3 regions of the Pristimantibacillus sp. Z349TD_6 genome follow, and region 1 is predicted to be linked to each of the others. Evidence: predicted binding sites of a transcription regulator. Region 1 holds the regulator's gene; each other region holds the start of a gene.

The links. Region 1 encodes Rex, which represses fermentation and respiration genes when NADH is low (regulators of the CRP and FNR family bind a similar motif). Its sites were predicted from a motif close to TTGTGAAATATTTCACAA; they were not measured.
Region 2: nadA (quinolinate synthase NadA) is a predicted target of Rex. The motif match lies at 4,446-4,463, and genes of this name have one in related genera.
Region 3: AC0VYE_RS33235 (DUF1641 domain-containing protein) is a predicted target of Rex. The motif match lies at 3,254-3,271, and genes of this name have one in related genera.

What each region holds. Positions count from the first base shown of each region.
Region 1 covers NZ_CM149662.1:4,328,164-4,334,272, reverse strand. Annotated here, with positions in the region: gene dinG (ATP-dependent DNA helicase DinG) at 1-2,170, shown strand, start outside; gene AC0VYE_RS18895 (redox-sensing transcriptional repressor Rex) at 2,167-2,823, shown strand; gene AC0VYE_RS18890 (amidohydrolase) at 2,804-4,105, shown strand; gene AC0VYE_RS18885 (cell wall elongation regulator TseB-like domain-containing protein) at 4,138-4,635, shown strand; gene AC0VYE_RS18880 (hypothetical protein) at 4,750-5,280, shown strand; gene AC0VYE_RS18875 (AAA family ATPase) at 5,282-6,109, shown strand, end outside.
Region 2 covers NZ_CM149662.1:78,094-84,202, reverse strand. Annotated here, with positions in the region: gene hslO (Hsp33 family molecular chaperone HslO) at 1-149, opposite strand, end outside; gene AC0VYE_RS00400 (type III pantothenate kinase) at 149-922, opposite strand; gene nadC (carboxylating nicotinate-nucleotide diphosphorylase) at 919-1,803, opposite strand; gene nadB (L-aspartate oxidase) at 1,796-3,409, opposite strand; gene nadA (quinolinate synthase NadA) at 3,443-4,381, opposite strand; gene AC0VYE_RS00380 (ABC transporter permease) at 4,732-5,694, opposite strand; gene AC0VYE_RS00375 (ABC transporter permease) at 5,696-6,109, opposite strand, start outside.
Region 3 covers NZ_CM149662.1:7,660,270-7,666,378, forward strand. Annotated here, with positions in the region: gene AC0VYE_RS33220 (GDYXXLXY domain-containing protein) at 1-1,787, shown strand, start outside; gene AC0VYE_RS33225 (hypothetical protein) at 1,977-2,438, opposite strand; gene AC0VYE_RS33230 (MGMT family protein) at 2,572-2,895, opposite strand; gene AC0VYE_RS33235 (DUF1641 domain-containing protein) at 3,360-3,800, shown strand; gene AC0VYE_RS33240 (NAD(P)/FAD-dependent oxidoreductase) at 3,837-5,018, shown strand; gene AC0VYE_RS33245 (extracellular solute-binding protein) at 5,084-6,109, opposite strand, start outside.

The DNA of each region.
Region 1 (6,109 bases):
TTTAGCTGATGTAAGACAACGCTTCGAACAGAAATTTGAGAATTATGAGGAAAGAGAAGCGCAGGTAGCCATGTTTCAAGAGGTGTACAGCGCTCTAAATCAGAATCAGCATCTACTTATAGAAGCAGGTACAGGAACAGGGAAGTCGCTTGGTTATTTAATTCCTGCGCTTTATTATGGCATTCAGAACGGCAAAAAAGTTGTCGTTAGTACGCATACAATCAATTTGCAGGAGCAGCTTCGTCAACGCGATTTGCCATTGCTTGAGGAAATACTGCCATTTGAGTTTAGAGCTTCAATCTTTAAAGGCAGAGGGAATTATTTATGCTTGCGTAAATTTGAAGGCAAAATCAACACAAAAGATCTTGTATCGCCGATTGAGGATACGGTTACAGCTGCTCAAATGGTCGTATGGCTTGGAGAAACGGAAACTGGCGATCAGGAAGAGCTTAACTTCGGCAATAAGGGAGCTGAGTTTTGGTCTACGGTAGCGAGCGATACGGATTCTTGCCTAAATCGAGCTTGTCCTTGGTTCAAAAGATGTTTTTATCATCGCGCGAAGCATGAAGCAAACATTGCTGATGTTACGATAACGAATCATTCCATGTTATTTACGGATGTTCAAGCAGATCATCGATTATTGCCTTCCTATACTCATCTCATTATTGATGAAGCACATCATGTGGAAGAGGTAGCCGGCAAGCATCTAGGTATGCAAATTAACTACTTCTCTTTGACGCAGGCTATTCTTCGGCTTTATAAAGATGCGCGCTCCGGATTATTGCCTGGGCTTCGCCAGAAGCTTATGTATGAGGATGACGCACATCAAGCTTCCTGGTTAGAGACGATTGATACCGTTATTCCTATTTTTCAAGAGATTAAGGAGCACTGGGATAAGCTGTTTGAAATGTTTTATAGCTTTACGTCAACTTCATCGGATGGACCAACTGAGAATGGTCAGTCGGTATGCCGGCTTAAGAAAAACGAGCTTCCTGCAGGTTGGGAGGACGGCGTTACGGTTGAAGGAAATATCCACACTGAACTTAACCGAGTCATTCGAACTGTCGATAAGATGGTTACCGATATTAAAGACCGTGTTGACGATTCCGGTGTTCAAGCGATAATAACGGATTTAAATGGCGCGGTACGAGATTTGTCTCGGCTTAAGGATGAGCTTAGAACGTTTATCACCTTAGAGCTTGCGGAATCCGTATTTTGGATCGAGGCAAGCAGTGTTTACCGCTACAGATCTGTACAGCTATACGGTGTCCCAGTAGATGTAAGCGCTCAGCTGCAAAAATATTTTTTTGATGTCAAAGAAAGTATCGTATTAACTTCTGCAACGTTATCTGTGCAAAAATCTTTTCAATATGCGGAGGAGCAGCTTGGGTTAACTGGATACGAACAGCAGGGCAGGCTTAAAACCGTTCAATTGCCATCACCGTTTAATTACCGGGAACAGGCATTAGTTGTCATTCCACGCAACTTTCCAGTACTCAAGGGAGCAGCTGTAGATGACACCTACTTGGATATGCTTGTAAAATCGCTTTCCGATGCTGCAAAGGAAACGAAGGGCAGAATGCTTGTACTGTTCACGTCTTATCGCATGCTAAGGCAGGTTTACGAGCCGCTTAAAGAGCTTTTAAGCGTTGCAGGTATTCAAGTGCTCGGACAAGGAATAGACAGCGGCAACCGCACGAAGCTTACAAGACGTTTCCGTCAAACGCCAGAGTCCGTTTTACTCGGCACGAGCAGCTTCTGGGAAGGTGTAGATATACCCGGAGAAGCTCTGATTTGCCTTGCCATCGTTCGTTTGCCATTCCAACCGCCTAATCACCCCTTAGTGGAGGCAAAAGCCGAGATGCTGCAGCGGCAGAAACAAAATCCTTTTATGAAATTGTCGATACCCCAAGCCGTCATTCGCTTTAAACAAGGCTTTGGGCGCCTAGTAAGGACTTCACAAGACAAAGGGATTGTAATCATATATGATACAAGAGTAATTGACACTTACTACGGTAAACACTTCTTATATTCACTGCCAGGGCCAAAAATCGAAACGATGCATATGGATCAAATGGTCGTGCGAATGAGAGAATGGTTAACGGATGAAAATGCAGCATTGCCGCAGGAAAATCAAGCTGTGTCTAGCGAAGAGGAGGAAAAACGATGAAGCAGACGAAAATATCGGAGGCTGTCGTCAGAAGGCTTCCCGTTTATTTGCAAGTACTAAATGAAATGCTTAATCGTGAGATTCAGACCATTTCTTCGCAGGATTTAGGCACAAAGCTTGATTTAAATCCTGCTCAGATTCGTAAAGATCTCGCTTATTTCGGAGAGTTTGGACGGAAAGGCGTAGGCTACGATGTTGTATATTTAATTGAGAAGATACGTCAAATTTTAAAGGTTGATCAGACGATAAAGGTTGCGTTGGTTGGAGCGGGCAATCTAGGTCATGCCTTATGCAATTACAATAAATATTCCAAGGATAATATGCAGATTACCGCCGTGTTCGATGTACATCCGAGCAAAATCGGAACGAGCATTAATAATTTGATTGTAATGCCGATGAGCGAGCTTGCTGCAACGGTTGCAGAGCAAAATATTCGGATCGGCATCATTACCGTTCCAGCATTTGAAGCACAAAATGTAGCTAATCAATTTGTCGAAGCAGGCATAGAAGGAATATTGAATTTTGCCCCTGCTATTCTACGAGTACCGGATGAAATGCGAATACATAATGCTGATTTCACAAGGGAATTGCTTAGCTTAGCCTATTATTTAGCCAAAGAGGGAGAGACGCAGGATGAGTCAGATTTGGATTGAAAATGGTTTGTTTATAACGATGGATGATGAAAATCCATCATTTAGAGGACATATGGTCGTAACCGATGATCGAATTAGTTATATAGGTATGGCTGTTCCTGAGCAGCTTTCTGACACGGTGCAAAAAATAGACGGCAGCAAGCTTGCTTTTATGCCAGGTCTTATTAATACTCACGGACATGCGGCGATGAGCTTGCTTCGCGGATATTCCGATGATCAAAATTTGCAGGTTTGGCTGGAACAGAAAATGTGGCCAATGGAAGGCAAATATGTTGATCAAGATACACGTGCAGGAAGTGCTCTGGCGATCGTTGAAATGCTGAAATCAGGTACAACAGCTTTTGTTGATATGTATGATCGCATGGATCAAGTAGCTCAAATGGTTGAGCAGAGCGGTATCCGCGGTGTTTTGACAAGAGGAGTTATCGGACTATGCCCTCCTGATGTACAAGAAGCAAAGCTTGCTGAAGCAATTGCTTTTGCTCGTGATTGGAACGGGAAAGCCGATGGACGTATCACTACAATGATTTCTCCGCACGCGCCTTATACATGTCCACCAGCGTATATTGAACGATTTGTACAAGCGGCTCATGATTTTGATTTGCCTTTGCATACGCATATGTCGGAGACGATAGCGGAAGTAGAACAAAACGTGCGTGATTATGGACTTCGTCCGGTCGAACATTTGGATCGGTTAGGCTTCTTCTCACGTCCTGCACTTGTTGCGCATGCCGTGCATCTGAATGATGCGGAGATCGAGCTGCTTGCTGCTAAAGGAGTTGCGGTTTCACATAATCCTGTAAGCAATCTAAAGCTTGCTAGCGGCATTGCACGCGTTCCTGATTTGATTCGCGCAGGTGTTACAGTATCGCTTGGAACAGATAGTGTGGCAAGCAACAACAATCTTGATTTATTTGAGGAAATTCGATTCGCGGCTTTGCTTCATAAAGGTGTATCTGGAGATCCTACTGCTATCCCTGCTCTGGAAGCGTTGAAGCTTGGTACTGTGAATGGGGCAAAATCCATTTGGCAAGAGAAGAGCCTTGGTAGCCTAAAAGCAGGCATGAAGGCAGATTTCATCGCTATTGATATTGAACAGCCGCATTTCTACCCTCAGACGGATATCGTATCACATTTGGTCTACTCAGGTTCAGGCCGCGATGTGCGGCATGTATGGATTGATGGAAGACAAGTATTGAAAAACGGCGAATGTACTTGGCTTGATGAGGAGAAAATTCGTTACGAGGCACAAGCGAGCTTTGATCGCTTGCTGCAAGCTTAATGCGAGCAACAGCAAGGAAACGCAAGCCGTTTATGACACTTAAGCGATGGTTGTTGTTAATTACAGCATTCCTCTTGCTGCTTTTAACCGTTTCCTTTATCTATTTCCGTGAAGTTCAGTCGCCTGAGTGGACAGCAATTAGTGCGGCGAAGGAACAAGCGATTAAAGCAGCTGATCTTACGGAGATAGAAAAGGTACATCATCATATATGGCAAAAAAACAGTTGGGTCGTTGAAGGCATTAATCAACAGGATGAACATGTATATGTATGGCTGACAGAGGAGCAGCAACCAGTTATCATGAAAGCGTCGGAAGGCATTTCTGAGAAGTCACTCAAAGATGATTTCATCAACAAGAGGCCATTGGCAGAAATAAAGAGAATTCAGCCAGGTCTGCTTGATGACAAAACGGTGTGGGAAATCTATTATAATGACGGTGAAAAGCCTGATCATTACCGATATGATTTTTACCGCTTTGATGACGGTGCATTCATTGATTCTTATACATTACCAGCAAAAACGGGGCCGTAAGGCTCCGTTTCCTTTTATTGATGGACGATTCTTGCATAATTTCATGATATACTTTCGTATAGCGGAGTTGATATACGGAGTGTTCATAAATATATTGCAGGAGGGATTTTCATAATGATGAGACCACGTGTGATTCCAATCGTGATTACTGCTGCTATTTCCGCTTCCGTTTTATTCGGAGGCTGGGCTGTATATAATCAAGTGGCTGTAGCAGCTCCATTAGAGAAAGTAACAAAAGGCATTCAAGGTATTGTTTCTTCAGAAAAGCCTGTTATGGATCGCAATAAAGTAGCTATTTCTCTTGAATTAACGCCGGATGCGAATCTCCGGGACATCTATGAAAGTATTGCAGCTAACGGAAAAGATGTAGTTGGCAACCGTAAGCTTGAGCTTAATATAGAAGAAAAATCGAATAAGCAGCTTGAAGATCTGTGGTATGCTTCGATGTTTGAAGTTGCAGAGGCGATGGAGCGCAAAACCTACTCTCATATTCCAGATGCGATGAAAGAAGCTGCAAAATCCATGAAAGATGTCACCGTGACAACTGAAATGGATGATACGAATGTGTATATTACGATTAAAAATAGTGAAGCGGTGAAATATATCGTCCTGCCACGCACGCCTAACCAATTGGAGGCATGGTAATATGATGAAATATGGTAAAGAAATTGCGATAGGCGTACTTCCTGTACTTATTGCTTTTTTTATATATATTGGACAAAATGTTGTTCCCATCGTATTGCTGGGCGTGTTAGGCTTTGCCGTAGTTTATGCAGCACGTGGTAGAGGCAAGCTGACCGCGTTGTCTAGCCAGAAGCGGCGTTCTGAAGAGAAAATGACACCACTCACCTTTGAGGAAATTGGAGGTCAGGAGCGTGCCAAGCAGGAGCTTGTAGAGGCGCTTGATTTTCTCGTTCATCAAGAACAAATTGCTAAGCTTGGTATTCGCCCGTTAAAAGGCATCCTGCTGTCAGGCCCCCCAGGAACAGGAAAGACGCTGCTTGCTAAGGCAGCTGCTCAATATACAGATTCGATTTATTTGGCTGCATCCGGCAGTGAGTTTGTTGAAATGTATGTCGGTGTAGGTGCAGGACGTATTCGCGACCTGTTCAAAGAGGCGCGTACAAAAGCGAATAAAGCGAAAAAAAGCAGTGCTGTTATTTTTATTGATGAGATTGAAGTTATTGGCGGTAAACGAGATGGCGGTCAGCAGCGCGAGTATGATCAAACCTTGAATCAGCTATTGACAGAGATGGACGGTATTTATGCAAATGAATCACCGCGTATTTTGTTAATTGCGGCTACTAACCGTAAGGAAATGCTCGATAGCGCTTTGCTCCGTCCAGGCCGTTTTGACAGGCACATCGGTGTTGAACTTCCTGATAAAAAGGGCAGATTGCATATTTTGAACATCCATGCAAAAAATAAACCTATCCGATCAGGCGTGAACTTAGAACGCATTGCAAGTGAATCC
Region 2 (6,109 bases), 3.6 Mb from region 1:
GTACGCCCTAACGCTGCTGTAGCCGTTGGATATGTACCATGCCTTTGGCGAAGCTCTTCAACAAGCTGAGTCGTGCGAGCCGCGAACACTCGAATCTTGCCATTCCATGCCGTCCCTCGCACCAGCACGTCCTTCAGCTGATTTTCCATCAAAATCCCTCCTGATTGCGTTCATATATAATTCTCAATCCTTCAAGTGTGAGCAGCGGATCAACCTCTTCTATCGTTTCCGATTCAGCAGCGATTAACTCAGCTAAGCCGCCGGTTGCGATTACACGTGGTGTGACACCAAATTCTGTACGAATCCGTTTAACAATACCGTCAACCTGTCCTGCGTATCCAAAAATAATGCCAGCCTGCATCGATGTCACAGGATTGCGCCCAATGACACTCTTCGGCTTCACAAGCTCAATACGCGGCAGCTTAGCGGCACGCTGATAAAGCGCTTCGGTAGAAATGCCGATCCCCGGAACAATGGCACCGCCCAAGTAATTGCCGCCTTCATCAATATAGTCAAAGGTCGTTGCTGTACCGAAATCAACAACAATAAGCGGTGAGCCGTATTTTACGATGCCCGCCACCGAATTGACGATCCGATCAGCCCCAACCTCACGTGGATTCTCATAGCGGATGTTTAATCCGGTTTTGACGCCAGGCCCTACAACTAGTGGAACTTTACGCAAATATTTGAGGCAAAGCTGCTCGAGTGTCCGCATCAAAGGTGGAACAACCGATGAAATAATGACGCCTTCCATTTGTTCCAGCTTCACGCCGGCATAATGAAACAGATTATGAATGTTAATGCCGTATTCATCTACTGTAGCAGAACGATTGGTGCTCAGCCGCCAATGGTGCAAAAGTTCTTTTCCTTTATAGATACCTAGCACAATATTCGTATTTCCAACATCAATGACGAGGATCAAAGCGACTCCACACCCTTCTTCTCATTCAAATCCAAGCTAATATCGAGCGCATGGAAGGAATAAGTCAATCCGCCTACCGAAATGACATCAACGCCGCTAGCTGCGATACCTTTAACGGTTTCTAAAGAGACACCGCCAGATGCTTCTACGATAACGTGAGGAGAAGCTGCTTTAATTCGAGCTACACACTCCTTCATCAAATCTGTAGACATATTGTCCAGCATAATAATGTCTGCGCCACAAGCAAGCGCTTCGTCCACTTGCGCTAACGATTCTGTCTCTACTTCAATTTTCATTGTATGTGGAATTTTACTGCGCGCAGCTTCAACCGCAGCACGAATGCCGCCAGAGCCTTTAATATGGTTATCTTTAATCATAACTGCATCGTATAAACCGAATCGGTGGTTAGCGCCGCCCCCCACACGCACTGCATACTTCTCCAGCATCCGATGTCCTGGGGTTGTCTTGCGAGTATCGACAAGCCGAACCGGCAATCCTTCAAGCGCATCGATGAAAGAACGTGTCTTAGTCGCAATGCCAGACAGCCGTTGCATTAAGTTAAGCGCAAGTCGCTCTCCGGTTAATAGGCTATGCGTGCTGCCCTCTACAGTGGCGATAATCGTACCCTTGTTTACATACTCGCCATCCTGTACTTTGGAATCAAAGACAAGTGACGAATCAACAACCTCAAATACGAGCTTCGCAATCGGAAGCCCTGCAATTATACCGCTTTCCTTCACATGGATAACCGCTTTGGAACGCGAGTCCCTTGGAATCGTCGTTTCGGTCGTAATATCCCCACTGCCTATATCCTCTGCAAGCCATCCGCGAATTTGCTCGCGCACTGCCGCATTATAACCGCCTGCCATCCATTCAAACATCCTCTATTCGCTCCTCCGTCAATCCATATAGACGGTGTAACACCGTATGCTTTCTCCACATTGCATCATCGCGTACCGGGAAATCCTCTCGGAAATGCGCACCACGACTTTCCTCCCGAGAGAGTGCAGCTTCCGTAGTCAGCAGGGCACAGGTGAGCAGATTAGCAAATTCGTATTCCTCACGCCCCGTCAGAACGGATTGATAGATAGGCAACTGCCGTTTCAATTCCTCAAGACCTTTCATAAGACCACTTGCATCGCGGCGCAAGCCAGCATAACGGACCATGATCTTTTGCAGCTTAAGCCGTCTTTCTACGACAGCTTGGATTGATGTACTGCTTCGTTCTATCTCATTACTAATAATAGGCTGAATCGTAAGACTCGGAAGCTCATCGATTCGTTTTACAATTCTTCTGCCAAATACAATGGCCTCGGAAAGCGAATTGCTCGCTAATCGATTAGCGCCGTGTACACCTGTTGAGGAAACTTCGCCACAAGCGAATAAACGCTTTATATTCGTTTCCCCATTTAGGTCGGTTTTCACTCCGCCCATCATATAATGCATAGCTGGTGCAACCGGAATCCAGTCCGACGTCAAGTCGAGGCCGTATTTTAAGCAATATTCATATATAGTAGGAAAACGGTGCTTCACCATTTCCGGTGATTCATGTGTAATATCAATATAAACGAAAGTCGATTTCGTCTCTTCCATTTCACTGACGATGGCTCTCGCCACAACATCGCGCGGTGCCAGCTCCAGCTGTTCATGGTAGCGTTCCATGAAGCGCTCTCCTTTAATATTACGAAGATACGCCCCTTCGCCGCGCACAGCCTCTGATATCAAAAACCTTGGCGCACCTGGATAACATAGAGAGGTAGGGTGGAACTGAATAAACTCGACATCCTGTATGTATGCCCCTGCTCGATAAGCCATCGCAATGCCGTCTCCTGTAGCAACCTCAGGATTTGTTGTGTAACGGTACAACTGGCCCGCCCCGCCTGAGCTCAAAATGACGGCTTTGCCTCTTACAAACAACCGCGCACCGCTCGGCTTCTGTACAATGACACCACAGCATTCGCCGTCCTGTGTAACCAAATCAATAACAAAATGGTCATCCCAAACTTCGATCTTAGGATTGGCAATAGCTGTTTCGGACAATGCTCGTACAATCTCAAAACCTGTAGCATCCCCGTTAGCATGCAAAATACGCCGCTGGCTATGCGCTCCTTCCTTCGTAAGCGCAAACTCGCCATTTTCCAGATCAAATTGCGTTCCCATCTTTATTAAGCTGCGAACACCTTTGGGTCCCTCATGAACGAGTACATCAACCGCTTCATTAGAACATAAGCCTGCACCCGCTACGAGTGTATCTTGTCTATGGTAAGCCGGCGAATCCTCATCCGAAATAACCGCAGCGATACCGCCCTGCGCATAACGCGTATTGCTGTCGAGCAGCGATTTTTTCGTAATCATGAGGACAGAATTGTTTTCACTTGCTCGTATAGCGGTAAAAAGACCGGCAATGCCGGCCCCAATTACAATCACATCTTTTTCTATAACAGGCAGCTCACTTAACTGCACATCGACTAAATATCTAGGAATCATCATTGGCTCCTCCAAGCGTAGAAGCAGCGCATACTACTTCACGAGTAGCATGCGCTCCAAGGATAAACGGGCTTGATCTGCAACATGTGGCGGTACGTAGATTTGAGGCTGCATCGTTTCCAAGCATTTCACTAGCTTCTTCAAATTATTTACTTTCATGTTAGGGCACACCAAATATTTAGATGCAAAATGAAAAGTTTTACCTGGGCTGTCTAAACGAAGCTGATAGCCAGTGCCATCTTCTGTTCCCACGATAAATTCTTGGCAATCTGATTCTTTACAATATTTAATAATAGCGGTTGTACTGCCTACAAAGTCGCCTAGCTCAACAACTTCAGGACGACATTCCGGATGCACAACGAATTGCGCATTAGGATATTTCGCTTTCATTTCTTCTACGTCTTTAACCGTCAGCATATCGTGCGTATTGCAGTAACCTTCCCAGATAATCATTTTCTTATCTGTATTCTGCTGCACATAGTGGCCTAGGTTCTTATCTGGTACCCAGATGATCTCGTCGCCTTCAACCGAATTGACAACTTTAACCGCATTTGCCGATGTGCAGCAAATATCAGTCTCAGCTTTGATCTCAGCAGACGAGTTAATGTAAGTAACGACTTTTGCATTCGGGTGCTGCGCTTTCAGCTTACGCAAGCCATCAACACTTACCATGTCGGCCATCGGACAGCCCGCACGCTCGTCGGGAATGATAACGGTTTTATTAGGAGCCAAAATTTTTGCGCTCTCACCCATAAAGTGAACGCCGCAAAAAACAATAACTTCAGCATCCGTTTGTGCAGCCTTCTGCGCAAGCAGGAAGGAATCTCCACGGAAATCAGCTACCTCTTGAATTTCATCACGTTGATAATAATGAGCTAAAATGATAGCATTCCGTTCTTTCTTCAACTGTAACAACCGTTCACGCAGCTCTCGGTTTTGCTCCGCCTTGCGTTCCAGTGCCAGTGCTTCCACAGTAGATCCTCTCCTCTTATGAAGGATGGGCGATAACCCATTCCGTTATACGGCAAGCTGAACTTTGTGAATTGATGCACAAACTTAGAAAGTCGCTTACCTATAGTTTAAACCAAAAGGGATAAATTCATTTGATTAAGTTTTAATTTACACGCGGTAGATGCTACTGTCAATGCGTTAAAGGCCTTTTTAAGGCAGCAATTTAAAATAAATTATTTTGATCGCTGTATCTCACTCCCATTCTTCGTAAATGAACCTTTTTTACTATATAATCGCGACCTCCGTCATCTCTTGTTTTTGCAACGAAATAAAAAAAGTCTCTCTCCGTGATGGAGAGAGACCATTTTGAATTATCTTTTTGCTGGATCGTAAGGTTGACCAAGTGCTGATGGCGCATTTGAACGGCCGACAGCTCCTGCCAAAACAATCAGAGTTAAAACGTATGGCAGCATGTAGAAAAATTCAACTGGAATATGCTGCGAGAATTCAAAGCGCTGTGCAAAGCTTCTAAGCGCCTGAGCTAGACCGAAGAACATTGCTGCTCCTACAACGCCAAGCGGATTCCATTTACCGAAAATCAGTGCTGCGAGCGCAATAAATCCTTGCCCAGAAATCGTATTATGCGCAAAGCTGCTTGTCGTCGTCAACGTAATTGTCGCACCGCCAAGACCTGCAAGCGCGCCGCTGAGCAATACACCGATATAACGGTATTTGGTTACGCTAATACCAACGGTATCCGCAGAGCTCGGATGTTCGCCCACAGCACGCAGACGCAAGCCAAACGGCGTGTGGAACAAGACGAAATAACTGATCACTGCGATAGCTAGAACAATATACGTCGTCGGATACGCGGTGAAAATAGCTTTCCCGAGCAACGGAATATCAGATAAATAAGGTATTTTCACTTTGTGAAATACATTAGCCAAAAGCGGCGTTTGACCTGATCCATCATAAATGCTTTTGGTTAGGTAAAGCGCTAAGCCAAGCGATAGGATGTTAATAACGACACCGACGACGGTTTGATCCGCACGGAACGTGATCGTTGATATCGCATGCAATAAAGCAAATAACGTACCATAAATAGCTGCAGCTATAAATCCAATCCACGGTGATGCACTGCCTAACCCAGCTTGTATCGCATACTCCGTTGCAACTGCCGCGGCGAACGCTCCTGAAACCATCAAGCCCTCTAGTCCGATGTTCACAACACCTGAGCGCTCTGAGTACATACCGCCAAGTGCTGTAAAAATGAGCGCGGTGGAGAACACGAGCGTTGTATTAATAAGTTGTCCAATGATGTCTAGCACGTTCATCCTACACCGCCTCCTTCCGCTTGCTTGCACGTTTATTTAGAAAAGGCTTTAAGAACCACTTCACCAATCCATGCGAAGCAACGAAGAAAATAACGGCGCCGATTACGATACGCACGACCTCAGGAGGAACACCTGCACCAAAGCTCATGCCTGCTGAACCGTAGCTGAGTCCACCGAATAAGATTGCGCCAAGGAATACACCAATCGGCGTATTTCCGCCAAGGAGCGCTACCGCAATACCATCAAACCCATAGCCCGGAGAAGCAGCCATAACGGTCTGGTTGCCGAACACGCCTAAAATTTCAAACACGCCGCCCAGACCAGCGAATACGCCGCTTATAAACATCGACTTAACCATCGTTACGTTAACGTTCATACCCGCATATAACGCTGCATCCGGATTATGTCCAACAGC
Region 3 (6,109 bases), 3.3 Mb from region 1:
TGCTGATTGGCTGGTTATTTGCGCTTATCAATCTTATTCTATTCGCATTAATAGAAGCCAAACGTCTCACATCAGCGCCGCTAAAATATATTAGCTTTATTGCCTTTCATATTTCTTTGCTCGTCTTGACAAGTTCCGATCTATACGAACATTATGGCGCATGGATGAACGTCGCAAGCGCTGCGGCAATCGCGTTCGGATTCTATTATTTCGCCCAAGTGCGTCTGGACAAAATGATGCTTACCCTTAACGCGCTGGCTGCTTCCGCTTTCGCTGTATTTAAATATTTCGAGCTGATGTCCGAGCATTATTCCACCTTATTTTTTATATTCGGACTCCTCTTTGTCGCTTTATTACTCACAGCCAACGTCTTTTTCTTCCGTTACTTAAACAAGCTCGGCAAGCATCAGTCAAGCTCTAATGACCGAGCTGACCAAGCTTCCCATCCGTCAGAAGAACATAAGAGCACTCTTGTTGGCAAAATCGCATTCACAATCGTTACCGTAATCGGTGTTTTGATTGGCAGTATCTCCTTAGTAGGCTTAGTACTATTAGCCGCTGGTGAAATCCCGCCTGAAAACATTTTATTTGTAGTGTCACTGCTATTTATTATTCCAACACTGCTGCTGACGCGCTTAAATACGGCTGTACGCTACACCGTGCTTACGATTGGATATATAGCTGGACTTATCTCTACCGCTTGGATTGATACTTCAGCCTTGTCTATTTTTTTCATAGCGGTACTGCTTGTCGGATGGTTCAAATGGCAAGGAAGGGTACCGCATTTCTTTATCTACACCTTACTGAATATCAATATCGCTATTCTTCTGTTTCAGTTATTTGGATCTGTTCATAATGCGGCTTCCTTCATCGTGTTCATCGTAACGTCGCTCAACGCAGTCATTTACGCAAGTCACCATCTGCTCAGAGAAGGCGCCTTCAAGATTCATGTTAGAGAATGCGGTTGGTTCTTTACTTTGCTGCTTCTATTTTGGCTAACCTTTATGGATAACATTTTCCCTTACTCATATGAGCTATTTAATATATTGAATTTCATTGTAGTTACGATCGCAGCCTTTCTATTTGTTAGGCGCAGCCAAGCCCTTGAAGCAGCCATAAGCTTCGTATTCTGGTTCATCTTCCTTGCGTTCAAATATTACGACTTGTTCTGGACGTTATTGCACAAGTCGATTACACTCGCTCTGCTTGGCGTGATTATCATAGCAGCGACATATATTTACGCCTATAGAACACGTGCAGCAGTGTCTGAACAAGCAGACTCATTCAGCCGATTGCTGCGCAGAAGCCCCGCTCTCATTGCAATCGTTGTAGTGCTGCAGCTCGGTTATGTCGGTTACCATGCCGCAGTAAGCGAAATATTGCTCTCGAGCGGCACTCCGATTAAGCTGGCCATCGTGCCGCTTGATCCACGGTCCATTTTGCAAGGCGATTATGTAGCGCTCCAATACAATATTTCGGCACCGCCAGATCACATCGCTCAGGAACTGGAAAGACGTCCAAGCAACAGCCGAATTAAGGTCGTGCTTCAACAAGGAGCCGGCGGCGTATACAACTTGGATCGTTTATATAAAAAAGGTGAGCCTTTAGCTAACAAGGAAATCATTATTAACGGTTCCACTAGCGGCTGGAGAAACATCCAGTACGGCATAGAATCTTATTTTGTACCCGAAGGCACTGGGCTGGAAACGGAGCAAAATGCCCGCTTCGCGTATGTAATGGTTGGAACAAAAGGCGACGCTATCCTAGAGAAATTAACGAAGGAATAGCGCTGTATATTTGACCTCCAATAAACAAAAAAGAAGCAGGACCTATACAGCGCAACAGCGCTGTGGAGGTCCTGCTTCTTTCAAAATAGAAAGAAATATTACATTTACTTCTACTTCGCTTATATTTGCCCAACAACGCTGCTTCCGTTTGCTGAGGACGTTGAAGGCTTTTTTTGCATACTCATTCGATTATCCGTGCATCAATTTGTTCAATTCCGTAAATTCCTCTAAATAACCGTTTCTCTCCAGCTCCATTAATGCCTTCCGAATGCTGGTCTCATCCTCGCCAGATTGATCTGATAGTGCTAAGAGCTCAGGCAATGTAATGTTTTTATGCTCCTTGCAATACGTGAGCAGCCCTTTGGCTGCCCAAGATAAGCGATCATCCTGGAATTCACCGATCATTTTACGGAACAATTTATGTGGGATTAGCTGCTCGTCAACTAAGGCTTGCATCGCTTTTATTGCAAGTTTTGTCGTCATACGGCCTTTTTTGGCAACCTCGTCTAAGGTGAGCGATGCGGAATCCGCCGTGCTTGAGCTGAGTACGATATAAATCATTTGCGAATAAATATCCAAGCTTTGGTTATAAAAGATTTCGGTGGAAACAGTGAAGTTTCTAACGTTTCCCGGTGTAATTTCTGTTGTCATGTTCTTTCTCTCCCTTCCGAATGGTCTATACCATAATAAAGGTTCGGATACGGGGTTTCAAATGGGGCCTCATTAGAAAAAGTTAATCGCAGTCGCTTAACCGCGAAGAAACATAATTTTTATCTAGGTAAGGTCATCTTTCTTCTTCTCTTTCCGGATTGTAGCGGTATTTTTCCAAATCAATTCGCCCGTCCTCGCTCGCTGCAACACCTTCCTCTTTTAAATAAAAGATCTGCATGTAACGAGCTTCCTCCTCTTGAATCGATATCTCCCCTTTTGCATTAACAACTCTGTGCCAGGGAAGATTATAAATGCCGCTCATCGAATGCAGAACTCGGACAACCTGCCTTGCCCCCCTGCGATTGCCAGCCAGTTCTGCGACTTGACCATACGTCATTACGGTGCCTTCCGGAATCGCCTTAATGATGGATACAACTCTTTGCGTATAGGGCTGCATATTAGAACTCCTTTAGGTATGTTTAGGTATGTTTTTAATCATTGTTTTTTATTATCATAACTGAATTGCGCTTCATTTACGCTTGTTGAACGATAAAGCGTTTAAAATCACGGTACATCATTCCATTTAATATCCATAAATTGGATGATTAATCAACGAAAAGCAGCTATATGCCTGAATGTCAGGAATATTCCAAATCTTTTTACCGAAAGCAATAAATTTCTTTTTAACTTTTGGTGAAAACGATGTAGAATAGAAACAAAGGGTTTAATCCGATTACGTCATACGCGCATTCACATCCTTCTGCCTCACGCAGAAATAAGACTGTTACGTCCGCATAAACATTTTTCGAATAACTATGTGAAAAGTGTAACAATCTTTCAGGATGCATCTTTAACTTTAGCGGCTGACACAATTGAGACTACAACTTACTTTCAAATTTACGTAAAGGAGGACATTCTATTATGTCACAACCATCTGCTGGACAAGAGGTTGCAGCTAGCCTCGTCGAAGAAAAACAAACGTTGGATGTACTTGATCAATTGATGAAGCCGGAGGTTCAAGAGTCTCTAACTGTACTCGTGGACAGCCTGCCTAAATTAGCTGAAATGGTTACTCTAATGACCAAAGCTTATGATTTTGCACAAAACATCGCTACAGACAAAGTGTTGATCAACGATTTCGCTCAAGGTATCGGTGAATTCGTTAAACCGGTTCAAGAGAAAGCAAAAGGTATCGCAACAGCAGCTATTGAAGCTGGCGAGCGCTCGCAAGAAGCGGCTAACTCTTCTGTTGGCCTATTCGCTATGTTGAAAATGCTTAAAGATCCGGAAGTTCAAAAAACGCTTCGTTTCGCGCAAGCTTTCCTTAGTGTTTTGTCTGAACGCAAAAACGATAAAGTATAATACACCGAATACGTATAGAACGAACGGAGGATGAACATGTCGAAGCAAATACTAATTCTTGGTGGCGGTTATGGCGGTCTTCTTACTGCTCTAACAGCACGCAAACATTTGACTGCAGCAGAAGCTAGCATCACAATCGTAAACCGTTTTCCAACTCACCAAATCATTACTGAGCTGCACAGACTTGCTGGGGACACAATCGCTGAGCAAGCGGTCGCTCTTCCACTTAGCAAGCTTCTAGGCGACAAACAAGTTAACATCATCGTTGACTCGGTTAAAGAAATTAAACCTAACGAGAAGCAAGTGGTTCTTGAAAGCGGGCAAGTGCAAAAGTACGACACTCTTGTTGTAGCACTTGGAAGTGAAACGAACTACTTCGGCATTCCAGGATTGGAAGAGAACAGCCTTGTTCTTAAATCCGTTGCTGATGCTAACAAAATCCGCAAGCATGTTGAAGATCGTCTTGACGCTTACAAAAAATCAGGCAACAAAGCTGATGCAACAATCGTTGTTGGCGGCGGCGGCTTGACTGGCGTTGAGCTTGTTGGCGAATTCGCTGACAGACTTCCTGAGATTTGCCGCAGCAAAGGCATCGACTTCAATGATATTTCGCTGTATTGCGTAGAAGCCGGCCCTGCCGTTCTGCCAATCTTCCCGAAAGTATTGATCGATCGCGCTGTAACAAGCCTTGAGAAACGCGGTGTTAACTTCATCACTAGCGTAGCGATTACAGAAGCGACAAAAAGCTCCGTATCGCTTAAAGACGGACGTACGATTGAATCCAGCACAATCATTTGGACTGGCGGCGTTAAAGGTAATCCAGTTGTCGGCAGCAGCGGTCTTGCAGAAGACCGTGGTCGTTCACTTGTTACACCAACGCTTCAATCGACTTCACACGCTGATGTATTCCTTGCTGGCGACTGTGCAGTTGTATTCCCAGAAGGCAGCGAACGTCCTTACCCTCCAACAGCTCAGCTTGCTTGGCAAATGGGCGAAACGGTAGGCTACAACCTAGCGGTTCAAATCAAAGGCGGCGTTATGGATAAGTTTGTACCTGTATTCTCCGGAACACTGGGCAGCCTTGGCCGTAAAGATGGCGTAGGCACAATCGGCGGCAACGCGACTCAGCTTAAGGGCTTGCCTGCTTCCCTTATGAAGGAAGCTAGTAACGTTCGTTACCTGTCGCATATTCACGGTTTGTTCGCACTAGCTTACTAATATACACAAACAAGAAGAAGGAGGGCAGCAGCCCTCCTTCTTTTTGTTATATCCATCAGCTAACCTTACTTCTGCAATGCCTGCCATTCTTTAAATTGCTTCTGATATTCAGCGACGACCTTATCAAGACCAGCAGCCTTTAAGCTTTGAAGAGCTGCCGGGAAGTATTTATCGTAGGATACCACGCCCATTTTAATTGGAATGATCTTCGATTTCACTTCGGAAAGCACATTCGCATATTCAACAGCAATCGGCTCCGTATTTAGGCGGAAACCAAGAACAGGTGAGAATTCCACTGGATTCGATGGCTCTGTCGTTTGCATTTTTAAATAATCTTCCGGCGTTTTCACATCAAACAACATATAGTTAATGTTGCCGATCATCCACGAATCAAAATAATACGATTCATCATTCGCGTCACGAATAAATTCTGCCGTACGCTCGCCTACCGCTTTGTAGTGCGTGCCTTCTTCCCCATATAGGAACAGGTTATGGTTATCCTTATTGCTGTACAGCCAGTTCAAGAACATAATAGCTGCTTCTGGGTGCTTCGATGTAATTGGAACTGCATTTGTATTTCCGAATGCCAAGTATTGAAGCAGCGGTTTCTCTTCTGCCAAATAACCCTCGCCTACTTTTGCCTCTGGGTTATTTCTTGCAATTGCGATCGAAGAGTACAAAGCACCGTTCGTGCTGTAAATAAAATCGCCCAGTGTCATGGCTTTGTCGCGCTCTTCCTTCTTATACGTCAAAATATCAGGGTTAATCAGCTTTTTCTCATAAAGTTGGCGGAAAAACTCTGCATCTTTTTTGAATTCTTCACTCTCGAGCCACGAGCTTATATTGCCCGCTTGATCGACCTTAATGATTTGTTCGCGGTAATCTACAAAAAATGGCCATGAATCGTACGTACGATGTAAAAATACTGGCGTAACATCCGTTTCCGTTTGAATATATAATTTCTTGCCGGAAGCCTGCTGCATCTTCTCAGCCGTTGCGATAAGCTCGTCCGACGTTTTTGGGAAAGGCATACCTACTTTATCGAGCAAGTCTTGGCGGAAGCCAAGCGTACCCATCTCACCGCTGCCTGA